DNA from 2 places in the Bacillus paramobilis genome. Region 1 is predicted to be linked to the other one. Evidence: riboswitches for the same ligand, from Rfam matches in the RefSeq annotation. Region 1 holds a riboswitch; the other holds the start of a gene.
The links. A riboswitch is a leader RNA that binds a small molecule or an ion and turns the genes downstream of it on or off. The one in region 1 is predicted to bind S-adenosylmethionine.
Positions count from the first base shown of each region.

Region 2: it holds a riboswitch for S-adenosylmethionine, as region 1 does, so the genes downstream of both, AABL52_RS19765 (YezD family protein) here and AABL52_RS11045 (hypothetical protein) in region 1, are expected to answer to the same signal.

Region 1 is NZ_CP151108.1:2,132,970-2,142,802, forward strand. It holds gene AABL52_RS11030 (ECF transporter S component) at 1-403, shown strand, start outside; gene AABL52_RS11035 (YwiC-like family protein) at 588-1,310, shown strand; gene AABL52_RS11040 (hypothetical protein) at 1,343-1,534, opposite strand; SAM riboswitch class I at 1,657-1,755, shown strand; gene AABL52_RS11045 (hypothetical protein) at 1,796-2,113, shown strand; gene AABL52_RS11050 (SWIM zinc finger family protein) at 2,319-2,756, shown strand; gene AABL52_RS11055 (NAD(P)H-dependent oxidoreductase) at 2,780-3,355, shown strand; gene AABL52_RS11060 (group-specific protein) at 3,352-3,705, shown strand; gene AABL52_RS11065 (short-chain fatty acid transporter) at 3,746-5,092, opposite strand; gene AABL52_RS11070 (hypothetical protein) at 5,356-6,027, shown strand; gene AABL52_RS11075 (hypothetical protein) at 6,070-6,504, shown strand; gene AABL52_RS11080 (transcriptional regulator) at 6,597-7,142, opposite strand; gene AABL52_RS11085 (PLD nuclease N-terminal domain-containing protein) at 7,262-7,501, shown strand; gene AABL52_RS11090 (ABC transporter ATP-binding protein) at 7,498-8,403, shown strand; gene AABL52_RS11095 (ABC transporter permease) at 8,400-9,188, shown strand; gene AABL52_RS11100 (serine hydrolase domain-containing protein) at 9,243-9,833, opposite strand, start outside.
Region 2 is NZ_CP151108.1:3,867,845-3,875,369, reverse strand. It holds gene lysA (diaminopimelate decarboxylase) at 1-1,277, shown strand, start outside; SAM riboswitch class I at 1,396-1,504, shown strand; gene AABL52_RS19765 (YezD family protein) at 1,577-1,720, shown strand; gene AABL52_RS19760 (phosphoadenylyl-sulfate reductase) at 1,808-2,512, shown strand; gene sat (sulfate adenylyltransferase) at 2,551-3,687, shown strand; gene cysC (adenylyl-sulfate kinase) at 3,700-4,293, shown strand; gene AABL52_RS19745 (nitrite/sulfite reductase) at 4,305-5,927, shown strand; gene AABL52_RS19740 (DUF3906 family protein) at 5,938-6,138, shown strand; gene cobA (uroporphyrinogen-III C-methyltransferase) at 6,224-7,000, shown strand; gene AABL52_RS19730 (sirohydrochlorin chelatase) at 7,002-7,525, shown strand, end outside.

The DNA of each region.
Region 1 (9,833 bases):
AACTGGTTTTATGATCGGTGCAACAGCGGCTATCGTATCTAACATCTTTTTAGGACAAGGTCCGTGGACGCCGTGGCAAATGTTTTCATGGGGGATGATTGGTTTTATAGCAGGGTTATTACGGAATACATTTTTAATGAAAAAGCTATGGGGCAGACTGCTATATGGATTCGTTGTTGGATTTTTATTTGGCTGGATTATGAACTTCTGGGGGCTTCTCGGTTTTATACAGGAAGCAACGTGGGAAACAGTTGTCGCGTACTATGTTGCAAGTTTTTATTTCGATTTGAGCCATGCAATTTCGAATGTTATTTTCTTACTATTATTTAGTACGTCTTGGATTACGATTCTTACGAGATTCAAAAAGAAATATGGCATATTAGATAAGCATAACATGGCATAGAAAAGCATATTCATATAAGGTAGGGTCGCGACTTACATATTCGTTTGCCTCTTTCATGCTTCTTACATATTGTAAGGAGCATTTTTTATTGTCAAAAAATCGATTCAATATACGTCGGCTATTATATAAAATTATTTGTATAATAGTATGTGAGAACTATTTTCAAAAGGGAGGTGTATAGTTAATGAAGTTAGTTATTCCGAAGCAACACGGTGCATGGGCCATGCTCGTTATACCATTTCTATTAAGTATCATACTTGGGAAACCTACTATGTATCATATTCCATTATTTTTAGCTTGGTTCTTTATCTATTTAGCTACGTATCCATTTCTTACGTACATAAAGCAAAGACGAAAAAAAGAGTATTTACATGCAGCAATTGTATATTTTATCGTCGCTTTCGTATTTGGGATGATTTCTCTATTATATGAATGGCGCATTCTTTTATTCGTAGCAGTAATGATTCCATTATTTATAGTAAATATGTATTACGCCCGTCAAAAGAATGAAAGAGCGTTACTAAATGACATTAGTGCGATTATTGTTTTTTGTATTGGTGGTTTAGTTAGTTATTATTTTTCAATGAAACTTATAGATAAAACAGCACTATTTATTGCGCTTATATCATTTTTATATTTTTTAGGAAGTACGTTTTATGTGAAAACGATGATACGTGAGAAAAATAACCCGAAGTATCGTTTTATATCATGGGGGTATCATATTCTATTAACAATCATCGTATTTGCTATCAATCCGTGGTGCTCTCTTATTTTTATACCGAGTGTCATTCGGGCAATTATGTTGTACGGTAAAAAGATTTCTATTATAAAAGTAGGTATTTTAGAAATTGCTAATTCTGTATATTTTTTAATTATAACGGTAATAATTATGAAGTATGCCATTTGAAAAAGCTTCCCACCTTATGATGGGAAGCTTTTTCAATCTTGTTCTAAAATGTGAACCGTGTAATCACAACGTTGAATAGCTTGTTCGATCGCATAAAGGGATTGTTCAATACGTGCGCGATTAAAATCTTTTTCCACAGTCTGTAGTGCTGCTTCTAAACAATGTTTTGCTTCTTGTAATGATTGAAATGAATCTTGTACATATCCGCGAGCATTTTCGTGCATTTCATAATCCTCCTTGCATATTCATATATGTATAGTATGAGCAGTAAAGAAGAAAATATTATTTGTTATATTTGTTTGACAATTAAAATGAAATTACGTATAGTAAGAATTAAGTGAATATTTTCTTATCCAGAGAGGTGGAGGGACTGGCCCGATGAAACCCAGCAACCGCGATGCAGGTGCTAATTCCAGCAGAACATATTTGTTCTGGGAGATAAGACGAAGATATATACGTAACTTCTTCTTATCGGAGAGGTTTTTTTGTTGCAAAAAAACCGATTACGAAAATTTATATTAAGAAGAAAGGGGTTGCGAAGTACTGTGACACTCGAAAAATACGTAAAACTGCGTAGTACAGTTTATGAATATATGATAGAGCAAGATAAGCCAATATCATTGTTAGATATTCAAGAACATATCGTTTCGCATCATGAAGGAAAATTCACGAAAAAGATGTTACATCAATTTTATTTATCAAGACTATTAGATGAACTGAAACTGGATGGGAAAATTACATTAGCTGATGAATATCTCTATACTGAAAAAGGGGTATTTTATAAGGCGGGAAAAGGGAGCTAGGCTCTCTTTTTTTTGAAGTATGTAGAGTAAAAGACTGCTTAAGCAGCCTGATACAAGGGAATGGTGTTGAGTGTGTAGTGTCAAAGATTGAATGTGCCTGAAAGAGGCACTTCATATCGGCTGCAAATGAAAAGAGACACCTCCGCCGAATAGGTGTCAGTCGTTTTGTCATATAGACTTGCTATTTGACAGTTATTAGAATAACATGCGCAGGTTTGGAAGTCAAAAGGGAATTAAAGGAAGAGGTGTTGTTATGTACGCTTACTTATTACATGATATAACGAAATGGATTCCTAAGTACATTATGGATAAAGGCTATGAATATTATGAAGAGGGACATGTAGAAGATGTTGAAATACAAGACAAGAAAATATTTGCTTTCGTTACTGGAAATGCAGGAAACTATGAAGTGATTATTGATCTTGAAGATTTTACAGAAAGTAGCTGCGAGTGTCCATATGAAAACTATTGTAAACATATGGCGGCAGTTGTTTATGATATTCAAGGCACTGGTGAAAGTACGGTAAAAGAGAAACTGAAAAATTTAGAAAAGGAAGAGTTACTTACAGTATTAAACCGTTTATTACAAAGCTCCAAAAACGTGCAAATTGTAGAGAAGATGTTAAAGAAGGGGAAACTTTAACTTATAGAGGGAGTTGTTTTGTAGTGAATGTACTAATTGTATACGCTCATCCCAGTCCTTCCAGTTTTAACGCGGCGATTTTAAAGCATGTGCAAAAAGGATTACAAGAAACAGATCATTCGGTTACGGTACTTGATTTATATAAAGAACAATTTGATCCAGTCCTTGTATTTAATGAAGAGAAGAAAAGACGTGATTTAGTAAATGAAGAAGAGACAGCTCGGTACAGAACGTTAGTGGAAGAAGCAGATACGCTTCTCTTTATATATCCGATATGGTGGTGGGGGATGCCTGCTATTTTAAAAGGGTTTATCGATCGCATTTTCGTTGCTGGATTTGCTTATAAATATGAAGGAGCCCTGCCGAAAGGATTATTGAAAGGGAAGAAAGCGTGGGTGATTAATACGTTAGATTCACCGTTATGGTACGTCGCACTACTATATAGATCAGCGGATTGGATTATGATGAAAAGAGGTGTGTTACGTTTTTGCGGCATTCGCGATATAAAACGATCTGTTTTTCAATCTGTGAAAACGAGTAAACGAGAGAAGCGGGAAAAGTGGTTATTACAAATAGAAGAAAAGGCTCGTACATTATGAATGAAATCGAACGTATAATAAAGTGTTGCAATTATGATAACGAACTTTTTCGTACATATATTAATTGCTTAGTCCAATTGAAGAACTGTAGTGAAATGTTTCAACAAATTCAAATACAATTAAGAAATGATTACTTAATAAGAGGGATTTGTGAAAGAGAAGTGGATGAGGTAGTAAAAGGAAGTAAAGAATATGATACATATTTTCTTCCTAAAGCATTACAGTGGAATTTCCTTAAAAACAATCCACATTTAATTGAAAAAGTATGTGAAGACTTTTTTGCATTTGAGGCGTTATATCTTACGGATATAAAGTGGGAGGTCGTAATAAATTGCGTGGGAAATAAGTGATTTATTATGTAAAAAAGCTAGTATAAAACTAGCTTTTCGTTTAAATAAATAGGAAACATAGACTGATGATAAATCCTGCATATAGTAAGTTAACAACGCAAAATCCCATAATATCACGAGCACCTAAACCAGCTATCGCTAATGCCGGTAATGCCCAGAATGGTTGAATCAAATTCGTCCAAGCATCGCCCCATGCAATTGCCATTGCTGTTTTTGCAGCAGGTACACCAAGTTCAGCGCCAGCTGGAATCATAATGGGTGCTTGCACAGCCCATTGACCGCCACCAGATGGAACGAAAATATTAACGATGCCAGCACTTAAAAAGGTAAAGAGCGGGAAAGTCGTTTCGTTTGAAATGCTAATAAAGAAATTAGAAATAGCTCCTCCAAGTGAAAGTCCTTCACTATTTGCTCCAATCATCATTCCCATAATTCCAGCATAAAACGGAAATTGAAGTAAAATGCCAGAAGCACTTTTCGTAGAGTCTGAAAAGGCACGAATATATTGAATCGGAGTGCGGTGAAAAATAAGTCCAGCAATTAATAACATAAAAATAACGATGTCTAGCGTAAGGTTAAAGCCTTTCGTATAAAAGTAATTGAAAATATAAATGAGACCTAACACTCCAACGCAAAGTGTAATAATGATACTATTTTCCATTTTTTCAGCGAATGTATTGTTTCCTACTTCTTGAGCGGTAGCTTCTTCATGAAATACGCTAGGATCTACCGTTATCGTATGTTTTTCATCTGGATGCATCGCTTTATTAATGAGAGGCATTGTAACGAGAAAAATAATAACTGGAACGAGTGCGTATGGTGAGAATAGCGTTTCTGTTATTGGAATGGCTTCTTTAATACTGCCAGCTGTCGTTTTAATTAACGTTTCTCCGCCAGTTGCTAACGTAAGAGGAATAGAAGCAGAAAGCCCCGCATGCCAAATGAGAAATCCAGAGTAAGAAGAAGCAATTGCAAGTCTATAATCTAATCCTTCAAGCTGCCTTGCCACTTCTTTTGCATATAAAACAGATACAACAATACCAAATCCCCAGTTTATGTATGCCCCTAGTAAACTTACGATTGAAATGGCAATAATACCTTGTCCATTCGTTTTCGGTAGTTTTGCCGCTTTCGTTAATCCTTTTTTAATAAGAGGCGCGTTTGCTAAAGCAGATCCTGTCACGAGTACAAGTGCCATTTGCATAGAAAAGGCGAGAAGTCCCCAAATTCCATTACCCCAATGATTAATCATTTCCACAGGTGTTTGGTGCGTTGCAAACATGCCGAAGAAGATAACAAAAACAGTTAATAAACATGATAAAATAAACGGCTCTGGCAAGAAACGTTGTACTAAGGCGACGCAACCATTTGTAAAAGAACGAAACAAAATAGATCAACCTCCTTATGTATATGTATTACAATTATTCGAGGTTGTTTTTGGGATTACCTTTAATATACTGAAAAATAAGATAATTATACAAGTAGAGAAAATAAGAGCAAGATTATTGCGAATGTACTACTATAGCATATATATGTTTAGTATTTACACCAAAAAACACAAAGGGAATTCAAAATAACTATTGATTTGAAATAATATCAGTTGTAAAATAGTAGTTAATATTCTTAATTTTAGAAAAAATAGGTGTTATAATGAACAAAACGAAATTGTTTATTGGATCTTCTTTAATGATTGCTATGTTAAGCACATCAGCTTTTCCAGCTTCTGCGGATTCCCTAGTTACAAATGATATTACTCAACAACAAAAACCAATTAATTTATTATTAAACGAGGAAATTCCTGGAGTTAAAATTATTGATATTACTAGGGAACAATATGTTAAAAACGTAGCAAAGAATGAAAATATCTCATATAAAGAAGCTGATAAACTTGTTTCTGCTAGAACTGTTCAAAGTTTAAGTAAAATAAACCCTACTGCTGCAGCTAGTAGTAATGTTGTTTGGAGGCAAGCTTCTTGGACACAAACTTATTCTGGAAATTCTAGTTTTAAAGCTGATTTAGAAGGTAGTTTTGAAATTTATTCTTCTGGATCTTTTAGACAAATTAATAGCTCTACTGTTGGTTCTTCTCTTTCTGCGGGTAAATATTCTGCTACTTGGGCACAAAGTAATTCTTGGAAGACAACGGCATATCCAACGATTAGTGTGACATTGGGAGTAACGGGTAAATTTTTTACAACAGTTAGTAATTCAGGTGGAGTAAGTGGTGGGATTGCAGGATTTTCAGTTAGTAGTACTAGTACTACTAGTGTTACGTACGTTTCAAATGGTATGACAATTCAAAGAGAATATAGTGTTTACTAATAGGTGGTAATAAATCGATGAAAAAAATGTGGAATAATCATATTGGTTTTGTTTTTTATTTTGAGTGCTTGTTCTAGTAAAAATAATACTACTTTTAAACAAGCAGATATTGAAAAGGGAATAGTGTATGAATTACTTTCTAAAAATACAAATACGAACACTGAAATATCTTATAAAATAAAAATGACGAATAATACCGATTATGTTATTGCGCAAAATAATGTTATGTTTTCATTTCCTAAATCCCCAACGAAATCTGGTCAAACAACTAATCCATTTAAAGTGTTAGCGAAAGGTAATAAATTAAATATTAAACCTGGGGATAGTGTTGTTTTGGAAGTATCATTTTCTCCTGATTTTTATTCTGAATTTAAAAATACAGAAGTGTCTAAAGCAAATCTGTATATAACGGGTTATATCGATAAATTAGCTGATGAAAATCATTTTGATTTTATTAAAAGTATTAATTTAGATTGAAAAAGTGAGCTATTTAACATGTTAGTGTTGAGTAGCTCACTTTTATTTAGAAGAATGCACTAAGTTAGACAGGCAAAATAGGGGTATGTAGTTTACGTTTCTGGAATAATTGTAATAGCGACAGTCCGAACCGGAGCCTCTGTTTCGTTTTCTTTATTTTGGCTATTATAGTACTTAATCATTAATTCGTTAAGTTCGTTTTGAAATTTTCCAAAGTGTTCATCATCTAGCTGGAATTCTACTACAGAAAAAGTAGCCTTATCTTCTTGGCTGTTTTGTTCTTCTAATTTCTTCAGGTAACTTTGATATTGTGTCATAAGTGATAACTGATAATAGGAAATGTAATTTAACTTTTCATCATCACATAATCCTTTCCACTCACTTCCTTCAATTTTTGCATCTTCTTCATTGATTGCGTAATATTTTTCAGAAACAGATTTTACCTTTTTTTCGTTAATTACATGGACGATACCAGAATCAACCATAGTTTGTAGCTGTCTATATAGAGTTGCTTGTGGTACATTTTTAATGATTTTTACCATTTCTAATGGTGTTAGTCCATCTTCCTTATTTCTCATTAATACTTGGCAAATTTTCATTCTTACTGGATGCATTAAGATTTCAACTTTATTACTCACTATATCACCTTATTCATTATTTATTCTCATTATAAATAATGAGAATAATGATTGCAATCCATCCGTTTTTATTTTATCATTATCAATAATGATAATGAGTTTAGAAAGGAATGATCAAAATGCAACTACATTATGGATGGAATGATCTTAAAGACATGGATATTATGGCGTTTCTCCCAATCTTATTGCCGGTTATTGTAGTCGGGGCACTTTTAGTTTCCATTGCATTAATTGATTTATACCGAAATAGAAAAACAAGAAAAAATGTACTTGTATGGACGCTAATTATTATCTTTGTTAACTTATTGGGACCTATTCTGTACTTTGTTATAGGGAGAAAGGACGGTGAGAAATTATGAAATTAGAGATTAGAAATGTAACAAAATCATTTAAAGGAAAAATTGCTGTCAATACTTTCTCGATGGAACTGCAATCAGGAGAATGTGTAGGGTTAATCGGACCAAATGGAGCAGGAAAATCTACATTAATAAAAGTGATTTCAGATATTATTAATCCAGATGTTGGTGAAGTGTTATTGAATGGGATAAAAATATCAAAAATGAAAAGGGAAATTGGCTACTTACCCCAATACCCTAATTTTTTTCATTGGATGACGGCGCGAGAAACTCTTATGTTTATGGGGCAACTTTCAGGGGTGAAAAAAGAAGTGTTGTCAAAGTCTATACCAGAAATTTTGGAGAAAGTTGGATTAAGTGGAGTAGAAGGTTCAAAGGTGAGTACCTTTTCTGGGGGAATGAAACAAAGACTCGGTATTGCACAAGCATTACTACATAAACCTTCGCTTATTGTCATGGATGAACCGGTATCTGCATTAGATCCAATAGGTAGAAGGGAAGTATTGAATTTAATTGAAGAAATAAAAAAAGATACGACGATTTTATTATCAACCCATATATTGAGTGATGCAGAAGAAATCTGTGAACGATTTGTCATGATTAAAGATGGAACAAAGATAGAAGATACAACAATTACTGAGCTTTTGCACTGCAATAGCGAAAATAAATTAATCATTGAAATTACAGCTAAAGATCGAGAGTGGATTGACGTTGTAAAAAATTTGCCTTATGTGAAGGACGTAGAAGTAATTGGGCTTAAAGTCAAAGTGAAGGTTGACAGCATTGAAATAAATAAAAATATGTTACTGCAAAATGCACTCGAACATAAAGTGGACATCGTTAAATTTGAAATGAGCAACGATACTTTAGAAGAAATTTTCTTGAAGTTGGTGGTGCAAAAATGAATAATCTAATGATATTAATAAAAAAAGAATGTGTTCAAATGTTACGTGATTTTAAGGTAATTTGGCTACCAATTGTTTTTATATTTTTAGGGGCAACACAGCCAATAGTAACGCATTACTTGCCATCCATTTTGGGGGCATTAGGTGGAGGACAGGGAATTACCATCGATCCGAGTATGGCAGCACAACAAGGAGGCGAAGTACTAGCGAGTACTTTGGGGTCTCAGTTTGACCAGCTTGGACTTATGATTCTAGTAATCTCTATGATGGGTGCCATTCAAGCAGATAAAGCTAACGGTATGTTAGCCTTTATTTTAACAAGACCTGTTACGGTTACTTCATATATAGCTGGGAAAATAGTATCAAATTATATAATGGTAGCGTTTAGTGTAATGATTGGGTACTTTATCTCTTATCTATATATAAACTATCTTTTTACTGCTGTTCCGTTTTCGCACATGATTACTGGATTACTATTTTATTTAATTTGGGTTCTTTTTATCGTATCTTTCACAACAATGATAAGTACTATTTTTCACAGTCAAGGTATTATTGCGCTAATTTCAATTGTTTTTCTTTTAGTTTGTAGAATAATCGTCGGTTTGAGTCTAATAATAGATCAAGTTAATCCAGCTAGTATGAGTAAACATGCAATGGAAACGTTAGTCACGGGGGTAGTAAATTCAAATGCAATAATTACTGGATTACTAACTATAGTTTGGATTTTATTGACACTTTTCGTAACGTATTATTGGATTGCTAATAAAAAATTTAATTATGAATAACTTTGATAAGGGTAGTGGCTTCAAATAAAACACCCCAACAAGAAAAAGCTTCCACTACTGTGGAAGCTTCTCTAAATGATGTGCAATATCAATATACATATTTGAGTAAACTGAATGGATTTCATTACTTGGTGTAGCGTTAGAAGAGAAGTGGACAATGACCATATTTGCTTTCGGATCGATGTAAAGTGTTTGTCCGTAACTACCTAACACTTCAAAAGCATCTTGGTCATTGTGCGGAATCCACCATTGATTATGATAAGAAATGGAAGCCCCAGGGCCAACTGCAAGTTCACCTTCTTGGACATTTTGTATATCTTCAGTAATAGAAGAAGGGAGAATTTGTTTTCCATTATATTCCCCGTTGTTTAATAGTAATTGCCCGAATCTACCCATATCTCTAGCAGTTGCATTTAAACCAGCGCTAGCTTGTTCTACTTTTGTTTCATCTGTAACGTAATACGCGTTTTCTTCCATACCAATTTGAGACCATATGCGCTCGCTAACATTATCCGCTAATGATTTACCCGTGATCGTTCGAATCACCCAAGCGAGTGTTTCAGCTGATCCGTTATCGTAAGAAAAATCGGAACCAGGCGGTGCTGTTTCTTCTGCTTCTCGTAACATATCATAAATCTTCATTGG
Region 2 (7,525 bases), 1.7 Mb from region 1:
ACTTAGAAATTGGAGGGTGCGATACGACGCAGCTAGCAAAACAATACGGAACACCACTTTATGTATACGATGAAGAGTCTATTCGAGGAAAGTGCCGCGCGTTTCATCGTGCTTTTAAAGAAAGTGGGTTCTCTTATCAAGTAGCATATGCAAGCAAGGCGTTCTTGTGCATGGAGATGTGCCGAGTAGCTCGTGAAGAGAATATGTCATTAGATGTTGTTTCTGGAGGGGAATTATATACTGCGCTTCAAGCAGGATTTCCAGCATCGCGTATTCATTTTCACGGCAATAATAAAACAGAAGAAGAGATTGTGATGGCGCTTCAGGCGAATATTGGTTGTTTTGTTGTCGATAATTTCTTAGAATTAGAAATTTTGCATGATTTAGCAGGGCAACATGGGAAATTTGTGAACATATTAATCCGTGTAACGCCTGGAGTAGAGGCGCACACACATGAATATATTACAACAGGCCAAGATGATTCAAAATTTGGATTTGGCGTGTCAAATGGTCAAGCGATGCAAGCAATTGAGCTTGCTTTACAAAAATCAAATTATAATGTGTTAGGAATTCATTCACATATCGGATCTCAAATATTTGAAACGGCTGGATTTGTTCGGGCGATTGAAGTTCTTCATCAATTTTTAGAAGAAGTGAGAGAGAGAGCGAACTATGTAGTGAAAGTATTAAATGTGGGCGGAGGATTCGGAATACGCTACACAGAGTCAGATACACCATTAACTCTTGAGACATATGTGCGAGCTGTAACCAGTGCAGTGAGGGAACAATTTACAGCATGTAATTATCCCTTGCCAGAAATATGGGTTGAACCAGGCCGTAGTATTGTAGGTGATGCTGGAACGACAATTTATACAGTTGGATCTGTGAAAGACATTCCTGGTATTCGGAAATATGTATCAGTGGATGGTGGGATGACTGATAACTTAAGACCTGCTTTATATAACGCGCGTTATGAAGCGATGTTAGCGAATCGAGGAAATGATGAGAATGAGGAAGTCGTTTCGATTGCTGGGAAATGTTGTGAGAGTGGAGATATGTTAATTTGGGATATTACTCTACCGAAAGTTGCTTCTGCCGATTTACTAGCAATTTCTTGTACAGGGGCATACGGGTACTCGATGGCGAATAATTATAATCGGATTCGTAGACCAGCTGTCGTCTTCGCGAAAGGCGGCACATCACAAATTGTTGTAGAGCGCGAAACATATGAAAATATTATTGGGAACGATCGCATACGTATTAAAGAATTGGTTTAAAATGAGGAAAAAGGAGTTGTTCGGATGGACAATTCCTTTTTTATAAAATAAAATAATTAAAATATATCGGAAAACTAGGATTGAAAAAAATCAGAATTGTGATAAAATACAAATACAAAGCTTATCAAGAGAAGCGGAGGGAACTGGCCCGACGAAGCTCGGCAACCTGCTTATAGAAAGCAAGGTGCTAAATCCAGCAAAATGGAATCCATTTTGAAAGATAAGGTAAAATATATTACCGAACAGTCTTTTCGAAATGGGAAAGATTTTTTTTATGAATAAAAAGGGGGGCTGTTCGCGTGAGCGTACGGGAACATTTTGAGGAAGTATCTGAGAAAATTCAAGCGATGCTTGCTGATATGAAATATGGTTCAATTACAATTGTTGTGCAGGATGGGAAAGTCATTCAATTAGAGAAAAGTGAAAAAGTACGTTTAAAGTAAAAAGCGCTGACTAGAAAAACTAGAGGCGGTTTTAACCTATTTTGATTAGGTTAAAACCGTCTTTTTGCTTTTACAGGGGGAAAAAACATGTTGACGTATGAAACGTGGGAAGAAAATAATGTTTCATTTTCAGAAGAAGATGAAACAAAAGGCGCGCTATCTGTTTTAAGTTGGGCTTATAAAGAATATGAAAGTGAAATTGTATACGCATGTAGCTTTGGAGTGGAAGGGATGGTACTACTGCACCTTATAAACCAAGTAAATCCATCTGCTAAAGTTGTATTTTTAGATACAAATGTTCATTTTCGCGAAACGTATAAATTAATTCAAAAAGTGCGGGAACGATTTCCTTCATTAAATATTATAGAAAAACAGCCGGAACTTACACTTGATGAACAAGCGAAGTTGCATGGTGAGAAATTATGGGAAAGTAATCCGAATCTTTGTTGTAAAATTAGAAAAATTTTACCGTTAGAAAAATCATTAGCAGCAGAAAAAGCGTGGATATCGGGCTTAAGGAGGGAACAATCAGAAACACGTAAGCATACACAGTTTATAAATCAAGATCATCGCTTTCAATCTATTAAAGTTTGTCCACTCATTCATTGGACGTGGAAAGAAGTGTGGCGATATGTATACAAACATAGCTTGCCGTATAACCCGCTCCATGATATTGGGTATCCAAGTATTGGGTGTGAGAAATGTACGTTACCTGTAGGAGAGGGTGGCGATTCGAGAGATGGTAGGTGGGCCGGGAAAGTGAAAACAGAATGTGGTCTTCATTACCAATAAGATGAATTTGAAAATAAAGCTAAGAGAGGGTATAGAAAATGAGTAAAAGAAACGAATTAATAAATCGAATAGACGAGACATACGACGTATCACAAATTGAAAAAGAAATTGGGCTAGACAACATTGCATTAAGTGATTTAGAGCTATTAGCGACAGGGGGATATAGCCCACTTACAGGTTTTTTAGGAAAGAAAGATTACGATTCGGTCGTAGAAACGATTCGTTTAGCTAATGGGAGCGTTTGGAGTATCCCCATTACATTACCGGTAACAGAAGACGTAGCAGAGAGTCTGAAAATTGGAGAGAAAGTAAAGCTTGTCAGTGATGGAAATATATATGGTGTCATTCAAATAGAAGATATTTTTGTACCAGATAAAGAAAAAGAAGCGTTACTTGTATATAAAACGACGGATGAGGCTCATCCAGGAGTGAAGAAGTTATATGAGCGACCGAACGTTTATGTCGGTGGAGCTATTATTCTTACAAAACGTTTTGAAAATAATCCATTTCCTTCTTATCATTTAGATCCAATTGAAACGAAAGAAGAATTTAAGAAACGTGGTTGGAAAACAGTAGTCGGATTTCAAACGAGAAACCCGGTACATCGTGCTCATGAGTATATTCAAAAATCTGCTCTTGAAATTGTAGATGGCCTCTTTTTAAATCCGCTCGTTGGGGAAACGAAGTCGGATGATATTCCTGCTGATGTAAGGATGGAAAGCTATGAAGTATTACTTCAAAACTATTATCCGAAAGATCGTGTCTTTTTAGGTGTATTTCCTGCAGCGATGCGTTACGCAGGACCGAGGGAAGCGATATTCCATGCATTAGTTAGAAAGAATTTTGGATGTACTCACTTTATTGTAGGACGCGATCATGCAGGGGTAGGAGATTATTACGGTACTTATGAAGCGCAAGAAATTTTTACAAACTTTACAGTGGAAGAGTTAGGAATTACACCGTTATTTTTTGAACATAGTTTTTACTGCACGAAATGTGAAGCGATGGCTTCGACGAAAACATGCCCGCACGGCAAAGAAGATCATGTTATTTTATCGGGTACGAAAGTAAGAGAGCTATTAAGAAATGGTGAGGTTCCGCCAAGTACATTTAGTCGTAAAGAAGTAGTAGAAGTACTAATTAAAGGTTTGAAAAAAGAAGTAGTAACAGAATAAGGAGAGAATGAGATGGATACAAATATTACTTGGCATACGGCATCTGTTTCAAAAGATGAGAGAAGAGTAAAAAATGGGCATCATAGTTTTGTAATTTGGTTTACTGGTCTATCAGCTTCAGGTAAATCTACGGTGGCGAACGCGGTTGCTCGTAAACTATTTGAAAAGAATATTGGAAACTATGTACTAGATGGTGATAATATACGCCACGGTTTAAATAAAGACTTAGGTTTTTCTGAAAGTGATCGTATGGAAAATATAAGACGGATTGGCGAAGTGGCGAAGCTATTTGTAGATCAAGGTACGGTTGTTCTTACAGCGTTTATTTCACCATTTCGAGTAGACCGAAAACAAGTGAGGGATTTATTAGCTGCAGATGAGTTTATTGAAGTGTTTGTAAAGTGCCCAATTGAAGAGTGTGAGAAGCGTGATCCGAAAGGGCTTTATAAAAAAGCAAGACAAGGTGATATTAAAGAGTTTACTGGTGTTGATTCACCGTATGAGGAACCAGAGCAAGCAGAATTAATTGTAGAAACGCACAAGTATTCTATTGAAGAATGTGCAGAACAAATCGTGAAGTACTTACAAGAGCGTAGTTTTATATAGGGGGATAAAAAATGAGTTATGAAAAAGTATGGGCTAACAATGAAAAATTAAATCAAGCTGAGAAAAATAAATTAAAAAAAGATGGATTGGAAATCTTTAATGATATTCCTTACTATGCAGAGAATGGCTTTGAATCTATTCCGAAAGAAGAGTGGGACGCATTCAAATGGGCTGGGTTGTATTTACAAAGACCGAAAGAAGCGGGTTATTTTATGATGCGTGTAAATATTCCGTCAGGGATTATTACGAATGCACAGGCAGAAGTGCTTGCTTCTATCGCTGAGGATTATGGGCGTGACGTAATAGATATTACGACAAGACAGGCAATTCAGTTTCATTGGCTAGAAATTCATCAAATGCCAGATATTTTTAAAAGATTAGCAAGAGTTGGGTTATCTTCAGCTGGGGCTTGTGGTGATATAACGCGTAATATTACAGGGAATCCACTTGCTGGCATTGATGCAAATGAACTATTTGATACAACGCATATTGTGAAAGAGGTATATGACTATTTCCAACATAATGAGGAGTTTTCTAACTTACCACGTAAATTTAAAATGTCTATTAGTTCTAATATTTATAATTCAGCAAACGCAGAAATTAACTGTGTTGCATTTACACCTGCTACGAAAGAAATAGATGGTGAGAAAAAAGTTGGTTTTCATATAAAAGTAGGCGGTGGATTATCAGCTCGTCCATATTTAGCTGATGAATTAGATGTATTCGTTTTACCAGAAGAAGTGAAGACGGTAGCGATTGCGATTGCTACGATATTCCGTGATTTTGGATACCGTGAAAAACGTCATTTAGCTCGTTTGAAATTTCTTGTTGCAGACTGGGGAGCAGAGAAATTTAAAGAGAAACTAATAGAGTATACAGGACCATTGCAAAGTAAAGGAGAAGGTGCTCTAAAAGGCTGGAATGCGGGATACTTTTATGGAGTTCAAGATCAAAAACAAGATGGCCTTAAATATGTAGGTTTTAATGTACCAGTAGGACGTCTACATGCAAAAGAAATGTTTGAGATTGCGAGAATTGCTAAGCAGTATGGAAATGGACAAATTCGCACATGTAACTCGCAAAACTTTATTATTCCGAATGTTCCGCCAGAAAATGTAACGGGTTTATTAAATGAACCATTGTTTGAAGCGATATCAGCAAGTCCGAAATCGTTTATTGGTCATGCGGTTTCTTGTACTGGTATTGAATATTGCAATCTTGCATTAGTAGAAACGAAAGAAAGATTACGCAAAATCGCCGAATACTTAGATACACAAATTGCACTCGATGTTCCGGTTCGTATTCATATGGTAGGATGCCCGAATTCATGTGGTCAACGTCAAATTGCTGACATTGGATTACAAGGGGTGAAAATGAAAACGAAGGAAAAAGGGATTGTTGAAGCATTTGAAATATACGTAGGTGGAACGTTGTTAGATGGCGGTGCTTACAATCAAAAGTTAAAAGGGAAAATAGATGGCGAGGATCTACCTGATGTACTTGCATCATTTATAAGTTATTTCAAAGAGAATAAATTACCAGCTGAAACGTTTTATGATTTTGTTGGTCGTATCGGTGTAGACACACTACAAATAGCGTTAAATACCGTGTTAGAAGAAGTACTAGCGTCTTAGGAGGGACAATATGGATTTATATCGATTTGAAGCCGTGTTAGTGAATAGTATTGTTCCGATTGTTGTCGTTGCTCAAAGTGAAGAACAGGCATTTAAGCTCGCGGAGATGGAGCTTGAAAAGCATTTTTTACCGCTGCCAGAAGTAAAGGAAATTTCTCTATTTGAAAAAAAGAAGATTCGAAAAGGTGCGGCATTTGTTATTCATGAGTAGGGAACAGGTAATAGGAAATGATGAAAACTTCCATTCGTATATAAGGATGGAAGTTTCACTTTAATAGTAGAAATGAGGAGAGATGATGGGGAAGGTTTATATCGTTGGAGCAGGTCCTGGTGATCCAGATTTAATTACTGTGAAAGGATCGAAATGTATTGAGAGAGCAGACGTTATTTTATACGACCGTCTCGTAAATAAAGAGTTGCTTTCATACGCAAAGCCTGAAGCGGATTTAATTTATTGTGGAAAGCTACCAAATTATCACACGATGAAGCAAGAGACAATTAACACGTTTCTTATTAAATACGCGAAAAAAGGAAAAGTTGTAACGAGGCTAAAGGGCGGGGATCCATTTGTATTTGGTAGAGGGGGAGAAGAAGCTGAAGCGTTAGCGAAGCAAGGTGTACCGTTTGAAATTGTTCCTGGTATTTCAGCTGGAATAGCTGCTCCTGCTTATGCTGGCATTCCAGTGACACATCGTGATGCGAGTGCAAGTTTTGCTATTGTGACAGGGCATAGGAAAGAAGATGCTGAAGAGGAAGTGAAGTGGGAACATTTAGCGAAAGGTGTAGAGACCTTAGCTGTATATATGGGGGTTAGTAATTTACCCTACATATGTGAACAACTGGTCAAAAATGGAAAAGATACAAGTACGCCTGCTGCTATTATTGAGAGGGGAACGACTTCTATGCAGCGCACAGTTGTCGGGACGTTAGGGACAATTGTAGATGTTGCGAAAAAAGAACAAATTCAAAATCCGAGTATGATTGTAATTGGAGAAGTGGTCCGTTTTAGGGAAAAGATCCATTGGTTTGAGAAACAGACGGAAAGTACGTATCGAGTAAGCGGAGTGTTATAAAATGAAAGCCATCTTATATATATGTCATGGAAGTCGTTTGAAAGCCGCTAAAGAAGAAGCGATTACGTTTATTACGTCATGCATGAACCGTGTAGAGGCAAGTATTCAAGAAGTTTGTTTTTTAGAGTTAGCGAGTCCAACGATTGATGAAGGGTTCCGTACATGTGTGAGTCGTGGTGCTACAGAGATTATTGTTATTCCAGTTTTTCTATTAGCGGCAGGTCACGTGAAAAAAGATATCCCGTTTGAATTAGAAAAGTTAAATAATCAATTTTCAAGTGTTAAAGTGACCTATGGTAATCCGTTTGGTGTATCAGAAACACTCGTTAAATCAGTGTATAACGGAAGTGGTATCGAACAGGAAGATAAGAATGAAGTGACGTTACTTCTCGTTGCAAGAGGTAGTAGCGATCCTGAAGTATTAAAAGATATAAACTGGATCGCTTCTTTATTTCAAACGGAAGAGAAAATTAAAAAAGTAGAGGTTTGCTATTTAGCAGCTGCCGAGCCGAAATTTGAGGAGAA